3 regions of the Dactylosporangium sp. CA-152071 genome follow, and region 2 is predicted to be linked to each of the others. Evidence: riboswitches for the same ligand, from Rfam matches in the RefSeq annotation. Region 2 holds a riboswitch; each other region holds the start of a gene.
The links. A riboswitch is a leader RNA that binds a small molecule or an ion and turns the genes downstream of it on or off. The one in region 2 is predicted to bind cobalamin.
Positions count from the first base shown of each region.

Region 1: another riboswitch for cobalamin. It lies ahead of ACQEVZ_RS43195 (CbtB domain-containing protein); the one in region 2 lies ahead of cobN (cobaltochelatase subunit CobN).
Region 3: another riboswitch for cobalamin. It lies ahead of metE (5-methyltetrahydropteroyltriglutamate--homocysteine S-methyltransferase); the one in region 2 lies ahead of cobN (cobaltochelatase subunit CobN).

Region 1 covers NZ_JBNJMZ010000002.1:657,707-663,275, forward strand. The annotation lists gene ACQEVZ_RS43180 (hypothetical protein) at 1-462, shown strand, start outside; gene ACQEVZ_RS43185 (hypothetical protein) at 441-845, opposite strand; gene ACQEVZ_RS43190 (hypothetical protein) at 946-1,992, shown strand; cobalamin riboswitch at 2,069-2,207, shown strand; gene ACQEVZ_RS43195 (CbtB domain-containing protein) at 2,241-2,456, shown strand; gene ACQEVZ_RS43200 (CbtA family protein) at 2,471-3,202, shown strand; gene ACQEVZ_RS43205 (hypothetical protein) at 4,370-4,903, opposite strand; gene ACQEVZ_RS43210 (hypothetical protein) at 5,015-5,332, shown strand; gene ACQEVZ_RS43215 (helix-turn-helix transcriptional regulator) at 5,329-5,569, opposite strand, start outside.
Region 2 covers NZ_JBNJMZ010000001.1:3,099,756-3,105,324, reverse strand. The annotation lists gene cobN (cobaltochelatase subunit CobN) at 1-2,965, opposite strand, end outside; cobalamin riboswitch at 3,006-3,227, opposite strand; gene ACQEVZ_RS13735 (precorrin-3B synthase) at 3,342-4,481, shown strand; gene ACQEVZ_RS13730 (precorrin-8X methylmutase) at 4,478-5,152, shown strand; gene ACQEVZ_RS13725 (precorrin-2 C(20)-methyltransferase) at 5,149-5,569, shown strand, end outside.
Region 3 covers NZ_JBNJMZ010000001.1:895,275-900,843, reverse strand. The annotation lists gene ACQEVZ_RS03535 (caspase family protein) at 1-308, shown strand, start outside; gene ACQEVZ_RS03530 (Clp protease N-terminal domain-containing protein) at 385-1,101, opposite strand; gene ACQEVZ_RS03525 (helix-turn-helix domain-containing protein) at 1,213-1,431, opposite strand; gene metE (5-methyltetrahydropteroyltriglutamate--homocysteine S-methyltransferase) at 1,596-3,833, opposite strand; cobalamin riboswitch at 3,965-4,187, opposite strand; gene ACQEVZ_RS03515 (DUF4437 domain-containing protein) at 4,195-5,088, opposite strand; gene ACQEVZ_RS03510 (TetR/AcrR family transcriptional regulator) at 5,172-5,569, shown strand, end outside.

The DNA of each region.
Region 1 (5,569 bases), on a different contig from region 2:
AACGGCGCTCCCGGCGGGGCGGACGGCGGCCCGGTCCGCGCCCGCAACGAATGGCGCGGCAACGACTTCACCGACGCGGACCTCGTCGACGTGGACTTCCGCGACATCGACCTGCGTGCGCAGCGCTGGCCCGCCGACGGGGCGGAGTACGCGCTGATCGACGACGTCGACGCGCGGGCCGCGGCGGCCGTCGACGCCATCCACACGGCGCCCGACGGCACGTGGCCGGAGCCGGCGCTCGCCGTGCAGGCGATCGAGTTCGCCCGCACCGGTCGGCCGCGCGACCCGAACGGGTTCGTGCTGCTGCGGCGCCGGGAGCTCGGGCACCGGCTCCCGCCGGAGGTCCGCGAGCAGCTGTGGACCCTGCTGGTGTCCGGCTACAAGAACGACAAGGACGACCGGCCCGCGTCCGACCACGCCGACGGCCGGCTCGTGGCCGGTTACACCGACGACCAGGAGTAGAGCGCCCGCCCCTGCGCGACCGCGGACCTGGCCAGCCCGGCGAGCGCGACGAGCCGCCCGGCCTCCCAGTCCTCCAGCAGGAACCGGTCCGCGTAGCCGCGGATCTGCCCCTCCTCCAGCCGGGTGAGGGCGTCGACGAGCTCCGCGTTGATCCGCACCGTCCACGGGCCCAGGAACTCCGGGTCGTCGGCGCCGCGCAGCGGCTCGTCCCGGCCGAACTCGCTCGGATCCCGCCCGTCGATCTCCGCGGCGAACTCCTCGACCTCCAGGATCCAGCCCTTGCAGTCGACATACGGCCAGTCGTTGCCGGCCGGGCCAAGATCGAGGTCGAGGGCGGCCAGCTCCTGCTCGGTCGCGGCGAAGTAGTCCATCATGACGCCCACGGTCCGAGCCTATCGTGACGCCTCGATCCCGGCAGCGGTCATCACGCATCCCGGGCCACGGGGCAGCAGCGGCCAGGCATCGGCTGCTATACATGCCGGCGTGAAACGACGGCACACGGGGTTACTCGTCCGGATCGTCCTGGCAGGCGTCTTCCTGCTGGCCGGATGGCAGATGGTGGCGGCCGGCACGAGCACGGCCGCGCAGCGGCAGCAGGAGTCGGCGCAGCGCATCGCGGACTACACGCCGACCTGCGACGGCAAGACGATGCGGCCGCGCGACACGTGCCTGGTCTTCGGCGGCAGCGGCGACGAGGGCGGCTCCTACCAGACGATGGTCGACCGGCACGCGAGACAGAACTCCCCGGAGAAGCTCGCCGGCCGGGACCGGGCGTGGCGGATCGCCGGCACCGCGGCGCTGCTGATCGGCGGGCTGACGCTGCTGTACTTCGTGCTCTCGCTGATCGAGGTGATCCGGTACGGCGCCGACGAGCCGCAGGCGGCGATCGCCCCGTACCAGACCCGCTTCTTCATCTTCGTCGTCACCGGCGTGACCGCTGTGCTCGGGTGGGACACGGCCTTCACCGACGGCGGGACCGGCGCGTGGATCGCGGGCGGCGGCGGCACGCTGATCTGCCTGATCTCGGGCGCCGGGTTCGTGTCGTCGGTGCGGACGCGGATCGGCCGGAAGCGGTGGGCGAAGCGGCGCGGCTACACCTTCGAACACTCCGACCCCACGCTCGCGCAGCAGCTCGGCTGGTCGCAGTCGCAGCCGTCCGCGGGCGCCGTCGTCAGCGGCACGTACCGCGACCGCGCGTTCTACGTGTTCGACTTCACCGAGAAGGACAACCGGCACACCGCGCTGGTGCTCGCCCTGCCGGGTGAGGTGCCGAGCCTGTCGGTGCAGCCGAAGGAGAAGGAGGGCGCGCGGCTGACCGGCGGCACCGACCCGCAGTGGGCGGACCACGGCCCGCAGGTCGTCGCCGCCGCCGACAAGCACTACCCGTGGGCGTTCATGGCGAACGGCAGGTCCGTCTGGGCGAAGTACGCCGAGTTCCTCAGCCCGAGCGGCGCGTCCCTCGACCGGCGGCTCGACGGACTGCACAAGGTCGGCACCGACCTCGTCGCCCTCACCCCGCCGAGAACTTGATCACCTCGCCCCCGGGCGCCGGCCGCGCTGACCAGCGGTGCGGCGCCCACCGGCGGGTTGACGGAGGCGCTGTCCGATTGACACGCCGGAACCGCGTCCGTACCGTCCGAAACATAAACGTGACGGTGAACGGAAGCCGGTGCAAGCCCGGCACGGTCGCGCCGCTGTAACCACGCAGGTGGGAGTCAGACCCGGGCACGGTCACGACAACGCTCGATGGGACGCGAAATCCCGCAGGAGGCTGCATCATGGCATCGATCTCGGCTCTTCCCACCCCGGCCACCGCACCGGCCCCGATCCCGCTGCGGCAGATCCTGCCGTGGGCCACGTTCGGCGTCGTCCTCGCCGTCGTCCTGCTCTACTTCGTCGGCGCCGAGCAGGGCATCACCTCGGTCGTCTCGGGTTCGACGGTGCACGAGTTCGTCCACGACGGCCGGCACCTGCTCGGCTTCCCCTGCCACTGAGCCGGGGCGCCAGCATGTTGAGTGCCCGGACGCTCCTGGTCCGCGGCATGATCACCGGCCTGGTCGCCGGTGTCGCCGCGTTCCTGTTCGCCTACCTGTTCGGCGAGGGCCCGATCAACGACGCGATCGCGTTCGAGGAGGTCCACGCCACCGACCATGAGCACGGGCCGGTCAGCCGGACCGTGCAGAGCACGCTCGGCCTGGCCACCGCCTCGGTCGTGTACGGCGTCGCCATCGGCGGCCTGTTCGCCATCGCGGTCGCGGTCACGCTCGGGCGCATCGGCCGGATCAGCGCCCGCGCCACGGCCGCGGTCGTCGCCCTCGCCGGGTTCGTCGGGGTGGCGCTCGTGCCGTTCCTGAAGTACCCGGCCAACCCGCCCGCGACCGGCAACCCCGACACGCTGCAGCAGCGGACCGGCCTGTACTTCCTGATGATCGTCATCGGGGTCGCCGCCGTGCTCGGCGCGGTCGTCGTCAGCCGGTCGCTGCAGCCGCGCTTCGGCACGTGGAACGCGACGATCCTCGCGGTCGTCGGCGCCGCGGCCGTCGTGGGTGTCGCGATCGCGCTGCTGCCGGCGGTCAACGAGGTGCCCGACGGGTTCTCCCCGGTGCTGCTGTGGCGGTTCCGGCTCGCGTCGCTCGGCACCCAGGCGGTCACCTGGGCCACGCTCGGCCTGCTGTTCGGCTACCTCACCGAGCGCAGCCAGCGCCCGGTCGTGGCCGACGCGCACCCGGTCGCGGTCTGACCGGTTCGTTTCCTGAAGGCGGTGGGGCGTTGCCCCGCCGCCTTCATTGTTTCCCGGAGCGGGGTCTCGCACGCACCCGCGCCTTCTCCCCCTGGGGCCCGAACATGTGCAGGACCTCGACGGTGTCCTCGCCGGCGGGGCCGAACCAGTGCGGCGTGCGGGTCTCGAACTCGGCGACCTCCCCGGCCGCAGCATCAGCTCCTGCTCGCCGAGGATGAGCCGCAGCTCGCCGGCGAGGACGTACAGCCACTCGTAGCCCTCGTGGGTGACCAGCCTGGGCTCGCCCGGTTCGAGCACCTGCTTGAACACCCGCACCGGTCCCGGATAGCGCGTCAGCGCGACGACCACGCTGCCGCTCCGGTTTCGCTGGGGCTTCAGGTGTACCCGGGGATCCCCCGTCGCCGAAGGTCGCCCCGGCGCGGCTACACGGCCCCTTGGTCACACGGCTATGGTGCCGGACGGTCCGGCACCCCGACACGCCGTCACCGACCGCGAGTTCCGCAGCGGGCGCAGTCACGCAACAGGTCCGTACACGAGCCACTCGGCGTGCGGTAGCTGTCGACGAGGGCGACTGCCTGCTGGTGACCTTCAGCATGGACCTCGACGGTCACCAGCAGGCAGAGCTTATCCTCCTCGAGACGCACCTTCACGCGGATCCCGTCGGCCCACCCGGAGACGTGGCCGACCTACGAGACGTTCCGCTGCCGCACGTCTGAAACAAGCTGTCACCCCTGGCCCGGCTGTCCAGGACGGACCGGCCACCGCCCACCTGGTCGGGCGACCGCAGCAATGCCACCGTCAGCACGGCGAAGGCCGCCAGATGACCGACGGCGCCGACGGCACCGACACCGCCGGCGCCGTCGTGCTGCACCTGTGCCGGCCGCGGCCGACGCGCCGGGGCCGGCGGGCTTCAGGGTCTGCGGCTCGCCGTCCGCGGCGGGGGGCCACTGCCCACTGAGCTGTCTGGAGCGAGCCGCCACCTCGTCCGTGCCAAGGCCAACAGCGGGAGTGCGCGATCGGCACGGCGCCGCCCGTCAGCGCCGTGCAGCGTCGGCAGGCGCCGACTCAGCTGGCCGGGCGGAGCGGGCACCGCACGGTCGGCCGCGGTGAGTGGCCAACCGTGCGGCTGAGCGTCCGAAGCGAGCGGCCGGGCGGCTGGGGCGTAGGTCAGGCGTCCAGGGCGGGGCAGTACTTCGTGGCCTCGGCCGTTGCCTTGTCCATCTCGGTCTGGAAGGCGTCGCTCGCCAGGTTGTCGGACTCGAGGACCTTCGAGAAGGCATTCACGAAGTTCCGCAGGGCGAGCCTCGCCTGCAGGTCGGCGGCCTGCTCGAGCTCGGCGTTGACCGAGGCGCTCAGGCGGTCGAAGACGACCTTGCCCTTCGACTTCGCCGTGGCCATGGCGGCCTTGTCGTCCTTGGCGGCGGCGGTGAGCAGCTCGGTGAGGACGGCGACGACCGCTTCCTTCTCCTTGTCATACGCCGCGACGACCGCCTTGCACACGGCCTCCGTGTTGGCCTTCAGGTCGACGGACTGCGACGGGGCGGCCGCGGCGCTGGTGCCGGCCGCATTGGTGCCGGCCGCGCTGGCGGCAGCGTTCGCCGAGCCCTGGGCGGCGGGCGACGGGTCCTCGGAGGAGCAGGCCGCGGTCAGGGCCACCGTCGTGGACAGGGCCAGGGCAAGGATGGTGCGTCGCAACTGCATGGTGGGTCGCGCTCCCCCGTGAGGAAAACCAAAGCGAGCAGAGCATAGAGGCGACCACCGACATTTTCCGCTCGAGATGAGACTCGCCACAGCGGCGCGTAGGCTCCCGCCGTGACCATCGACATCACCTCAGAAGAAGCCACCACCGACGCATACGCCGACGCCGACGACGTCACCGAGGAGACCGGCGAGGAACTCGCCGAGGACACCGGCGAGGACACGGCCGGGGAGCCGGGCGACGGCCCGTCGGTCATCTACACCACGTACTTCACGGCGGCCGAGGACCTCGTCGAGCACGTCCGGGCCGCGGACGTGCTCAACCTCGGTTTCCGCGTCGAGTCCTACCTCGTCGCGTCCGACGACCCGGCGGACGCAGGCCAGATCGAGTACGAGTTCACGCTCCTGAGCGAGCTGCCGCTCAAGGACTAAGGGTCGGCGTACAGCGCGACGACGGCCTCCGCGGCGGTCCGCATCGCGGTGCGGACCGCCGGCGGGTCCACGACCGTCAGCTGGGCGCCGAAGCCGAGCAGGCTGCCGACCGCGTGCGGCACCCCGGCGAATGAGAGCCGCACCAGGTGCGACGACTCTGACGGGGAGTCAGGTGCCAGATGACGGGCGAGCACCCGGCGCACCAGCGCGACCGCGGGCGGCGACACCGAGACCAGC
Region 2 (5,569 bases):
GGTCGCGGCCGTACGCGTAGCCGCCCCACACCGCGTACACCTCGGCCAGGTCGGCGTCGTCGCGCCAGTTGCGGCTGTCGATGAGGGGGAGGATGCCGGCGCCGTACGCGCCCGGCTTGGACCCGAAGACGCGCAGCGTGGCGCGCCGCTCGTCGCCGTGCGTGGCCACGTCGGCGGCGACGTGGGCGCGGACGTAGTTGTCGTCGGGGGACTCGTCCAGCGCGGCGACCAGCTGCACCGCGTCGTCCAGCAGCGCGACCACGTGCGGGAACGCGTCGCGGAAGAAGCCGCTGATGCGCATCGTGACGTCGATGCGGGGGCGGCCCAGCTCGGCGAGGTCGACGGGGGCGAGGCTGACCACCCGGCGGGACGCGTCGTCCCAGACGGGCCGGACACCGAGCAGCGCGAGCGCCTCGGCGATGTCGTCGCCGGCGGTGCGCATGGCGCTGGTGCCCCACATCGACAGGCCGACGGAGCGCGGCCACGCACCGTGGTCGGCCTTGTAGCGGGCGAGCAGCGAGTCGGCCATCGCCTGACCCGTCTCCCACGCGAGCCGGCTCGGGATCGCCTTCGGGTCGACGGAGTAGAAGTTGCGCCCGGTCGGCAGCACGTTGATCAGCCCGCGCAGCGGCGACCCGCTCGGCCCCGCCGGGACATACCCTCCGTCCAGCGCATGCAGGACCATCGTCAGTTCGTCGCCGGTACGGGACAGCCGCGGCACGATCTCCCGTGCGGCGAACTCCAGCACCCGTACCACATCCGGCAAATCCGAAATGTCGGAGATGTCGGTGGTGGGCCAGCCCCGTGACTCCATCTCCGCCACAAGGGCGCGGGCCTGCGACTCGGCCTCGTCGACCGACACGCGCGCGGTCGAGCCCTCGGTCAGGCCGAGGGCCTCGCGCAGGCCGGGCAGCGCGACCGTGCCGCCCCACAGCTGCCGCGCCCGCAGCATGGCGAGGACCAGGTCGACCCGGGCCTCGCCGGCCGGCGCGACGCCGAGCACGTGCAGCCCGTCGCGGATCTGGACGTCCTTGATCTCGCAGAGCCAGCCGTCGATGTGCAGGATCAGCTCGTCGAACCCGTCGTCACCGGGCCGGTCGGCCAGGCCCAGGTCGTGGTCGAGCCGCGCCGCCTGCAGCAGCGTCCAGATCTGCCCGCGGATCGCCGGCAGCTTCGCCGGGTCGAGGGCCGCGATCGTCGAGTGCTCGTCCAGGAGCTGCTCGAGGCGGGCGATGTCACCGTACGACTCGGCGCGCGCCATCGGCGGGATCAGGTGGTCGACCAGGGTGGCGTGCGCCCGCCGCTTCGCCTGGGTGCCCTCGCCGGGGTCGTTGACCAGGAACGGGTAGATCAGCGGCAGGTTTCCGAGGGCCGCGTCGGCACCGCACGAGGCGGACATCCCGACCGTCTTGCCCGGCAGCCACTCGAGGTTGCCGTGCTTGCCGACGTGCACGACCGCGTGCGCGCCGAACTCGTCGGCGAGCCACCGGTACGCGGCCAGGTAGTGGTGGCTCGGCGGCAGGTCGGGGTCGTGGTAGATCGCGACGGGGTTCTCCCCGAAGCCGCGCGGCGGCTGCACCATCACCACGACGTTGCCCTCGCGCAGCGCGGCGAGGACGATCTCGCCGCCGGGGTCGCGGGACGTGTCGACGAACAGCTCACCGGGCGCCGGCCCCCAGTGCCGCTCCATGTCCTCCCGCAGGTCGGCGGGGAGCGTGTCGAACCAGCTCCGGTACCGGGCGGCGGAGATCCGGATTGGGTTGCCGCGCAGCTGGTCCTCGGTGAGCCAGTTCACGTCCTGCCCGCCGGCGGCGATGAGCGTGTGCATCAGCGCGTCGCCGTCCTTCGGGAAGCCGTCGGCGCCGACGTACCCCTGCGCGTGCATCGCATCGAGCAGCCGCACGACGCTCGCGGGCGTGTCGAGGCCGACCGCGTTGCCGATCCGCGCGTGCTTCGTCGGGTACGCGCTGAGCATCAGCACGATCTTGCGGTCCTCGGGCCGCAGGTGCCGCAGCCGGGCGTGCGCGACCGCGGTCCCGGCGACCCGGCCGGCCCGCTCCCGGTCGGCGACGTACACGGTGAGGCCGTCGGCGTCGATCTCCTTGAACGAGAACGGCACCGTGATGATCCGGCCGTCGAACTCGGGGATCGCGACCTGCGTCGCGGTGTCCAGCGGCGACAGCCCGTCGTCGTTGGCGTCCCAGGTGTCGCGGGAGCTCGTGAGGCACAGCCCCTGCAGGATCGGCACGTCGAGCGCGGCCAGGGCGCCGACGTCCCACGCCCCGTCCTCGCCGCCGGCCTGCGCGTCGGCGGGCCGGGTGCCGCCCGCGGCGAGGACCGTGACGACCAGCGCGTCCGCCTGCCGCAGCGTGTCGAGCAGCTCCGCCGGGGCGGCCCGCAGCGACGAGGCGAACACCGGCAGGGCCCGCCCGCCCGCGTCCTCGACGGCCTCGCAGAGCGTCTCCACGAACGCGGTGTTTCCCGCCAGGTGGTGCGCCCGGTAGTAGATGATCCCGACGGTCGGACCGTCGGCCGTGGAGTCCCGGTCCAGCACTCCCCACGCGGGGGTCTGCACCGGCGGCGCGAACCCGTGGCCGGTCAGCAGGACCGTGTCGGAGAGGAAGTTGTGCAGCTCGGCGAGGTTGGCGGGGCCGCCCTCGGTGAAGTAGGCGTGGGCCTCCGCGGCGACGCCGGCGGGCACCGTCGAGTGGCGCATCAGCTCCGCGTCGGGCAGCGACTCACCGCCGAGCAGCACCACCGGCGCCGGCAGGCGCAGCAGCGTGTCGAACCCCTCCTGCCAGTCGCGGTAGCCGCCCAGGAACCGCACCACGACCAGGTCGGCGCCGTCGGCCAGGGCCGGCAGCTCCTCCACGGTGAGGCGGGACGGGTTGGCCAGCCGGAACGCCGCGCCGCTCGCACGGGCGCTGAGCAGGTCGGTGTCGGACGTCGACAGCAGCAGGATCACGCCGGGGTCCTCCCTCGGGGTCCGCGCCCCAAGTCGGTCGGGAAAGGTTCCGGCGGCGGAGAGTCTCCTGGCTCCCGGATCGGCGCTCGCCTCCGGCCTTCCCGGGCTCGCACCCGGTGGCCGTCGTCTCCGGCCTCCGGGGCGCTGGGCCCGGTGGCCGTCGTCGGAGGTCCACTCCCCGGTCACAGTGGCGGGACCGCGCCGGATTCACACCGGCTTCCTCCACACGTCGCCGTACAGCACCGCCAACTCTGCCGGTCACGGCTTCCTTGCGTCAAGCTCGCCCGGGCCGGCCGCCGCCGGTCGGCCCGCTTGGCCGGGTCGCTTGGTCGGCTTCCTTGGGTCGGGGGCGGCGCTGCGCAGTAGTATCCGGCGCGTGCAGGCTGCCAGTGGACGTGACGCTCCGGACCGGTGCCCGGGTGCCGTGCAGGTCCACGCGGCGGCCGACGGCGGTCTTGCCCGCGTCCGGCTGCCCGGCGGGCGGCTGACCGTCCCAGCCCTCGCGGTCCTCCGCGCCGCCGCCGCGGACCTCGGCGACCCCGCCCTGGAGCTCACCTCGCGCGGAAACGTGCAGATCAGAGGGCTGCGGCCGGACGCGTCGCCGGAGCTGGCGGCCAGGCTCACCGCCGCGGGACTGCTGCCGTCGGACACCCACGAGCGGGTCCGCAACATCATCGCCAGCCCGCTCAGCGGCCGCGACGGCCTCGGCGAGCTGGACGTGCGGCCGGTGGTGGCCGCGTTCGACGCCGGGCTGTGCGCCGACCCCGCGCTGGCGGCGCTGCCCGGCCGGTTCCTGGTGACCGTCGACGACGGGCGCGGCGACGTGTCCCCGCTCGGCGGCGACGTCGGCCTGCACGGCGACCGCCTCCTCCTCGCCGGGCTCCCGACCGCGGGCCGGGGCGGTGACAACCCCGCTGAGCTGCTGCTCCGGGCGTCCCGGGCGTTCCTGGACGAGCGCGCTGCGCAGGGCGGCACCGCGTGGCGGCTGGCCGAGCTGACCGACGGCCCGGCCCGGGTGGCGGCCCGCCTGGGGTTCGCCCCCGGTACAGACGTTGACCAATTCGTAGGCTCGCCTGGGCCGGCGGTCGGACGGGCCCCGCAGGTCGGGGGACTGGTCGCGCTGACGGTGGTCGTACCACTCGGGCTGCTGACACCGGAGCAGTCGGCCGCGCTCGTCGCGGCGGCGCCGGGGGAGATCATCGTCACGCCGTGGCGGACCGTCGTCGTGCCCGACGTGCCGGTCGAAGAAGCTGGACGTCTCGAGTCACTGCTGACGACCGCCGGCCTCGGCACCGACCCCGCGACGCCGTGGGCCGGGGTCACGGCGTGCGCCGGCCGGCCCGGCTGCGCGAAGGCCCTCGCCGACGTGCGCGCCGACGCCCGCGCGGCCGTCCTCAGCGGTCTCGACCATGCGTTGCCGGTGCACTGGGTCGGCTGCGAACGGCGCTGCGGCGCACCGAAGGGAAGGCACGTGGAGATGCTCGCGACCGCCGACGGCTACCGGGTGCTGTCATGACGGCTCAGGAGACCGTCGCTGATGGCGCCTCCGGTTCCGTCCAGGACGGTGGTTTCGACTACGTCAAGGACGGCGCGGAGATCTACCGGCGGTCGTTCGCGACGATCCGCGCCGAGGCCGACCTGTCCGCGCTGCCCGCCGACGTCGCCCAGGTCACCGTCCGCATGATCCATGCGTGCGGCATGGTCGACCTCGCCGGTGACGTCGGGTACAGCGCGGACGTCGTGCGCCTCGCCCGCGCCGCCCTGCGCGACGGCGCCCCGATCCTGTGCGACGCGGAGATGGTCGCCTCCGGCGTGACCCGCGCCAGGCTGCCCCGCGACAACGAGGTCCTGTGCACGCTGCGCGACCCGCGGGTCCCGGCGCTCGCCCACGAGCTGGGCACCACCCGCAGCGCCGCCGCCCTCGACCTGTGGGGTCCGCGCCTCGACGGCGCGGTCGTCGCCATCGGCAACGCGCCGACGGCGCTGTTCCGGCTCCTGGAGATGATCGCGGCCGGCGCGCCCCGGCCCGCGGCCGTGCTGGGCATCCCCGTCGGGTTCATCGGCGCGGCCGAGTCGAAGGTCGCGCTCGCGGCGTCGGACCTGCCGCATCTGGTCGTGCACGGCCGCCGGGGCGGCAGCGCGATGACGGCCGCCGCCGTCAACGCCATCGCGGACGAGAAGGAATGACCACAGTGGACACCGGTCGGTTGTACGGCGTAGGACTCGGCCCCGGCGACCCGGAGCTCGTGACGGTCAGGGCGGCCCGGCTCATCGCCGCGGCACCCGTCGTCGCGTTCCACAGCGCCCGCCACGGGCGCAGCATCGCCCGTTCGATCGCCGCGCCGTACCTGCGCGACGGCCAGATCGAAGAGGCGCTCGTCTACCCGGTCACCACCGAAGAGGTCCGCGACTACCGGGCCCTCATCGAGGAGCACTACGACGCGTGGGCGGCCCGGCTCGCCGCGCACCTCGACGCCGGCCGCGACGTGGTCGTGCTCTGCGAGGGCGACCCGTTCTTCTACGGCTCGTACATGCACATGCACAAGCGTCTCTCGCACGCCTACGCGACGGAGGTCGTGCCGGGCGTCACCTCCGTCTCGGGCG
Region 3 (5,569 bases), 2.2 Mb from region 2:
TGGGCGGCCGGCCCGGCGACGTCGCCGCAGGTTTGGTCGACATCGAGGGCACGTACATCCTGACCGCCACCTCGGCGACGCGGCTCGCGCACGCGCCCGAGGGCGAGCGGAACTCGGCCTTCACCGGTGAGCTGTTGAACATCCTGCGCGGTGGCCTGCCGGATGCGGGGGATCTGCTCGAGCTGGGCGACATCTACGACCCGCTGTGCGCGGCCATGCGGGCCCGGTCCCTGCCCAGCCCGCAGCAGCGCGGGTCGAACACCATCGGCTCGCTCGCTCTCGTGCGCAACCAGGCGGCGCTCGGCTGAACGCCGGCGGGCGGTCAGCTCTTGCCGCTGACCAGCCGCCGCCTCACCCTGTAAGCAGCGCTGACTGAATAGGTCGTTACATCGTTTGGCCGGCAATGACGGCGGGGAGGGCGCCGGGTGAGGTGGCCGTGCGGCCGGTGGTTCGCTGGTACCGGGCGACGAGGTCGTTGTGGCGCGAACGGTGCCACAGGCGGCGGTCCGCGCGGAGGATCAGGTTGCGCCGCGGCGGCGGGAAGGACCGGCCGAGGTCGGCGAGGAGGCGGGCGACGTCCACGCCGGCGGTGTCGAGCGTCCAGGCGGCGCCGGGGTCGAGCGCGGTGAGCGCAAGTGCGAGATGCTCCGTGCGGTGGTCCCGCTCGCGGCGGGCGAGGGCGAGCCGGAGCGACGCCTCGAAGGCCGCCTGCGCGTCGAGTCCCATCGGCGGCCGCTTCTGCGCGGACCACCGCCGCGCCTTCGCGGCGCCGAGCGGCAGCAGCGGCTCCCGCCAGGTGACCCGGTCGAGGGCCGCCGGGGTGACACCCTCGAGGAGCCGGTCGACGTCGAGCCCGAGCGACGCGAGGACCTGGCGGTCGTCGGCGACGCCGGCGCCCAGCGGCGCGGCCCGGCACACGGCGTCGAGGACCGCGGGCTCGGTCGCGCCGTGCCGGGCGAGCACGGCGGCGACCTCGTCGGTGCCGGTGGTGAGCGCGAGCAGCAGGTGCTCGCTGCCGGTGCGGGGGTGGCCGAGCTCGCGGGCCCGCAGCACGGCGCGGCCCATGGTCCGGCACAGGTCGGGATGGCTACCGCGGAACATCAGTCCTCCTCGCGACGACGATGCGATCGGTGATGGCGACCGGCGATGGCGATCGGTGGTGGCGATCAGTGATGGCGGCCGGCGTTCGCGGTCGACGGTGGCAGTGGCGCATCAGTCGTCGCCGGTGCCGCGGTGCTTGCGGTGCACGGTCTGCTTGGTGACGCCGAGCCGCAGCGCGATGTCCTGCCACGACCATCCGTCCCGGCGGGCGGCGGCGACCCGCTCGGCCTCCAGCTGCTCGGTCAGGCGGCGCAGGCGGGCGACGGCCCGCAGCGCGACGTCGTGGTCGCTGTCGTGCGCGGCGCGACCGAGCTCGTCGATCACGGTCATACCGTCAGCATAAGCTGACGACGCGGAAATCGTCAACATGTGCTGACGCCAACCGAGGACGACAGGCCTGCAGCGCGCCGGGCTTCGCTGTACACAGGCCGCAAACGCCAACGGCACGTGCCGACCCCGACGTGAGGCGCCGGCACGTGCCACGGCTCCAGAGATCAGCCGGCGCGGACCTCGGCGGCGGCCGCGACGAGATGCCGCAGGGACGCCTCGACCTCGGCGTAGCCGCGGGTCTTCAGGCCGCAGTCGGGGTTGACCCACAGCCGCCGGGCCGGGACGGCCGCGACCGCGTGGCGCAGCGCCTCGGCCATCTCCTCGCGCGACGGCACCCGCGGCGAGTGGATGTCCCACACGCCGGGTCCGACGCCACGCCGGTACCCGGCGGCGGCGAGGTCGTCGAGGACCTCCATCTTCGACCGGGACGCCTCGATGCTGGTGACGTCGGCGTCGAGGGCGTCGATCGCGGTGATGACGTCGCCGAACTCGGAGTAGCACAGGTGGGTGTGGATCTGCGTGTCGTCGGCGACGCCGCTGGTCGCGAGCCGGAACGCGTCGACCGCCCAGTCCAGGTAGGCCCCCTGCGCCGCCCGGCGTAGCGGCAGCGTCTCGCGCAGCGCCGGCTCGTCCACCTGGATCACCCGGATCCCGGCGGCCTCGAGGTCCCGGCACTCGTCGCGCAGCGCGAGCGCGACCTGGTCGGCGGTGCCGGCGAGCGGCTGGTCGGTGCGGACGAACGACCACGCGAGGATGGTGACCGGGCCGGTGAGCATCCCCTTGACGGGCCGGGTGGTCAGCGACTGGGCGAACGTGGCCCACCCGACCGTCATCGGCGCCCTGCGGGCCACGTCGCCGTGCAGGATCGGCGGGCGGACGCAGCGGGAGCCGTACGACTGCACCCAGCCGTGCTCGGTGGCGGCGAACCCGGACAGCTGCTCGGCGAAGTACTGCACCATGTCGTTGCGCTCCGGCTCGCCGTGCACGAGCACGTCCAGGCCGAGGTCCTCCTGCAGCCGGACGACCCGCCGGACCTCGGCCCGCATCAGCGCGGTGTAGCCCTCGTCGTCGAGGGTGCCGGCGGCCAGCGCGGCGCGGGCCCCGCGCAGCTCGGCGGTCTGCGGAAACGAGCCGATCGTGGTCGTCGGCAGGTCGGGCAGCCCGAGCAGTTCCTGCTGGCGGGCGGCGCGGGCGGTGGAGTCGCCGCGCCGCCGGTCCGCGGCGGTGAGGGCGGCGAGCCGGGCGCGCACCTCGTCGTGCCGCCACGCCGCCGGGGGCGGAGGCAGCGGCGCGGGCAGGTGGGCCGTGCCGTCGCGCAGCGCGCGGCCGAGGAGCACGACCTCGTCGACCTTCTGCCGCGCGAACGCGAGCCGCTCGTGCAGGCCCGGGTCGAGGCGGGTCTCGACGGACAGGTCCACCGGCACGTGCAGCAGCGAGCAGGACGTGGACACCGCCACGTGGTCGGCCAGGCCGGCGACGACCGCCCCGGCGGCGACCGCGGCGCGCAGGTCGGTGCGCCAGACGTTGTGGCCGTCGACGAGCCCCGCGACGATCGTCCTGCCGCCGAGGGGTCCGGCGGCCGCGAGCCGGTCGAGGTTGCCGGGGCCGGCGACCAGGTCGAGGCCGATCGCCTCGACCGGCGTGTCCAGCAGGGCCGGCAGGGCGTCGCCGATCTCGCCGAAGTACGTGGCGACGAAGAGCTTCGGCCGGGCCCTGAGCGCGCCGAGCCGGGAGTAGGCGCGGCGCAGCGCGTCGATCTCGTCCGGGCCGCGGTCCGTGGCGTAGGCCGGCTCGTCCAGCTGTACCCACGAGACACCCGCATCCGCGAGGGCGGCGAGGATCTCGGCGTAGACGCCGACCAGGTCGTCGAGCCGGGCGAACGGGTCGTCGCCCTTGGCCAGCAGCAGGAACGTGGCCGGTCCGACCAGCACCGGCCGGGTCTCGATGCCCAGGGCGCGGGCCTCGGCGTGCTCCCGCAGCGCCTTGGCCGGGTCGGCGGCGAAGACGGTGTCGGGTCCGATCTCGGGCACCAGGTAGTGGTAGTTGGTGCCGAACCACTTCGTCAGTTCGAGCGCCGGCTCGGCGTCCACGCCGCGGGCCATGGCGAAGTACGTGTCGAGCTTCGACAGCCCGAGCGCGGTGAACCGCGTGGGTGTCGCCCCGACCGCGACGGCGGTGTCGAGGACGTGGTCGTAGTAGGAGAACGTGTTCGACGGGATCGCCGCGAGGCGGGCGTTGCGCAGCGTCTGCCACACGTCGGCGCGCAGCGTCGCCGCCGTGCGCTCCAGGGTGTCCTCGTCGATGGTGCCGGCCCAGTAGGCCTCGACGGCCCGCTTCAGCTCGCGGTTCCCGCCGATGCGCGGGTAGCCGAGCACGGTGCTCAGCCCGAATGTGGTGCTCATGTGTCCCCTCGGTGCACAGTCACGACGGCCGGACTGGCACGGGGGGACGCCACCGGCCGCGCGGCGGCGCGCCGCGTGGGCCGTTCGATGGCGTCGGCCGTCCCGCGCGGCCTCCGACCACCGCACGCCGGGCGGCGCGCGGTGCGCTGGCAGGTCTTCGGACTCGCGGGCGTGACCCTGGATGTCGTCCAGGGTCGCCTACTGGCCGTCGCTTCCCAGGCCTCGCGGCCCAGTGCTCAATGACGGCGGTCGTTCCCACTCACCGCTGCGGGGCAGTCCCGGATTCGCACCGGATTCCCTGTTGCCACGGCCGGTCCTGGGGGACCGGCCGAACCAGCTGCACCGAACACCATACATGCCTTCACTGGTGCGTCGGGTCGCTCCAGCGGCCGATGCTGCGGGAGCGGACCGGCTCGATGAACCGCGGCGCGGCGCTGTGCGGGAAGCCCTCGCCCCAGTTGGTGGCGTCGCCGTGCATCTGGACGCGGGCGTTGTCGGTGTACCAGTCGACGAGGTCCGCGTCGGAGCGCACGATCCACGTGCAGCCGGCCTCGGCGTCGGCGGTGAAGTCGCCGTGGCGGATCAGCGGCGGGCGCCAGAAGTACGTGCCGGGCCACATCTTGCCGAAGTTGTAGTCGAAGCCGCCGTCGAGGCAGTACGCCTCCTCGGAGCACGGGTGGTGTGCGAGCGGCACCTCCCGCCAGCCGGGCTTGGCCTTGATGAGCCGGGTGTAGAAGCCGGTCTTCTCGTCGCGGTGCAGCAGCTTGATGAACAGGCCCGGCACCGGCGTGCCGCCGAGGTCGAAGCGCATCGGGGAGCCGTCCTTGACGTCGATCCACGGCATCCGGGCGCTGTCGAGCACGACGAGCTTCTGGTCGGGCCGCACGGTTTCGCGGTCCTTGGTTTCAGGGTGGAAGTGCCAGTCGCCGTACTCGCGGAACAGCAGGATCTCCGTGCCGGCCGTCGCCGTGACCGGCGGGGTCCACACGCCGGCGGGCGCGGTCCAGTAGCCCTCCGGCCCGAGGGCGGTGTCGCCGATGACGACCTCGCCGGACAGCACGAACCATTCGGTGTCCGCGTCGTGTACGCCGGCGGGCCGCGACCAGTCGCCGGTGAAGCGGACCTTCAGCGAGGCCGATCCGTCCTCCTCGTCGTAGCTGAGGTTGCGCTGCTCGGCGGTGCCGGTGGCGTGCTGGAACTCGGCGAGGTGCCAGATCAGGTCACGCTCGTCGACGATCTCCACGTGCGGGCGCATGGGTGCCTCCAGGCTCGGCAGCAGTTTCCGGTGCGGAATGTATCGCTTAATAGTTTCGCGTACAAGGTGTACCGTCAACGCTCGTGACCCGACCTGGCCGACCCGCCGGCCCCACCTCCGACACCGAGACCGTCGTGCTGACCGCGGCCCTGGAGCTGCTGCTGGCCGAGGGTGCGGCGGCGCTGACCGCGCAGCGGCTGCACCAGGTCACCGGCGTGTCCCGGTCGACCATCTACCGGCACTGGCCCACGCCCGGCGCGGTGCTCGCCGCGCTGATCGACGTCGCGCCGCTGCCGCCCGGCGCGCCGACCGGCGAGCCGGCGCAGGACCTGCACGCCGCCGTCGACCAGCTGTGCGACCGGCTCCGCGACCGGCCCGTCGGCGCGTTCCTGCAGGCCCTCGTCGTCGCCGCCGCCTCCGACCCGGCGGCGGTGCCGCTGCGCCAGCGGTACGTCACCGACCTCCTGGCGCCGTTCCACAC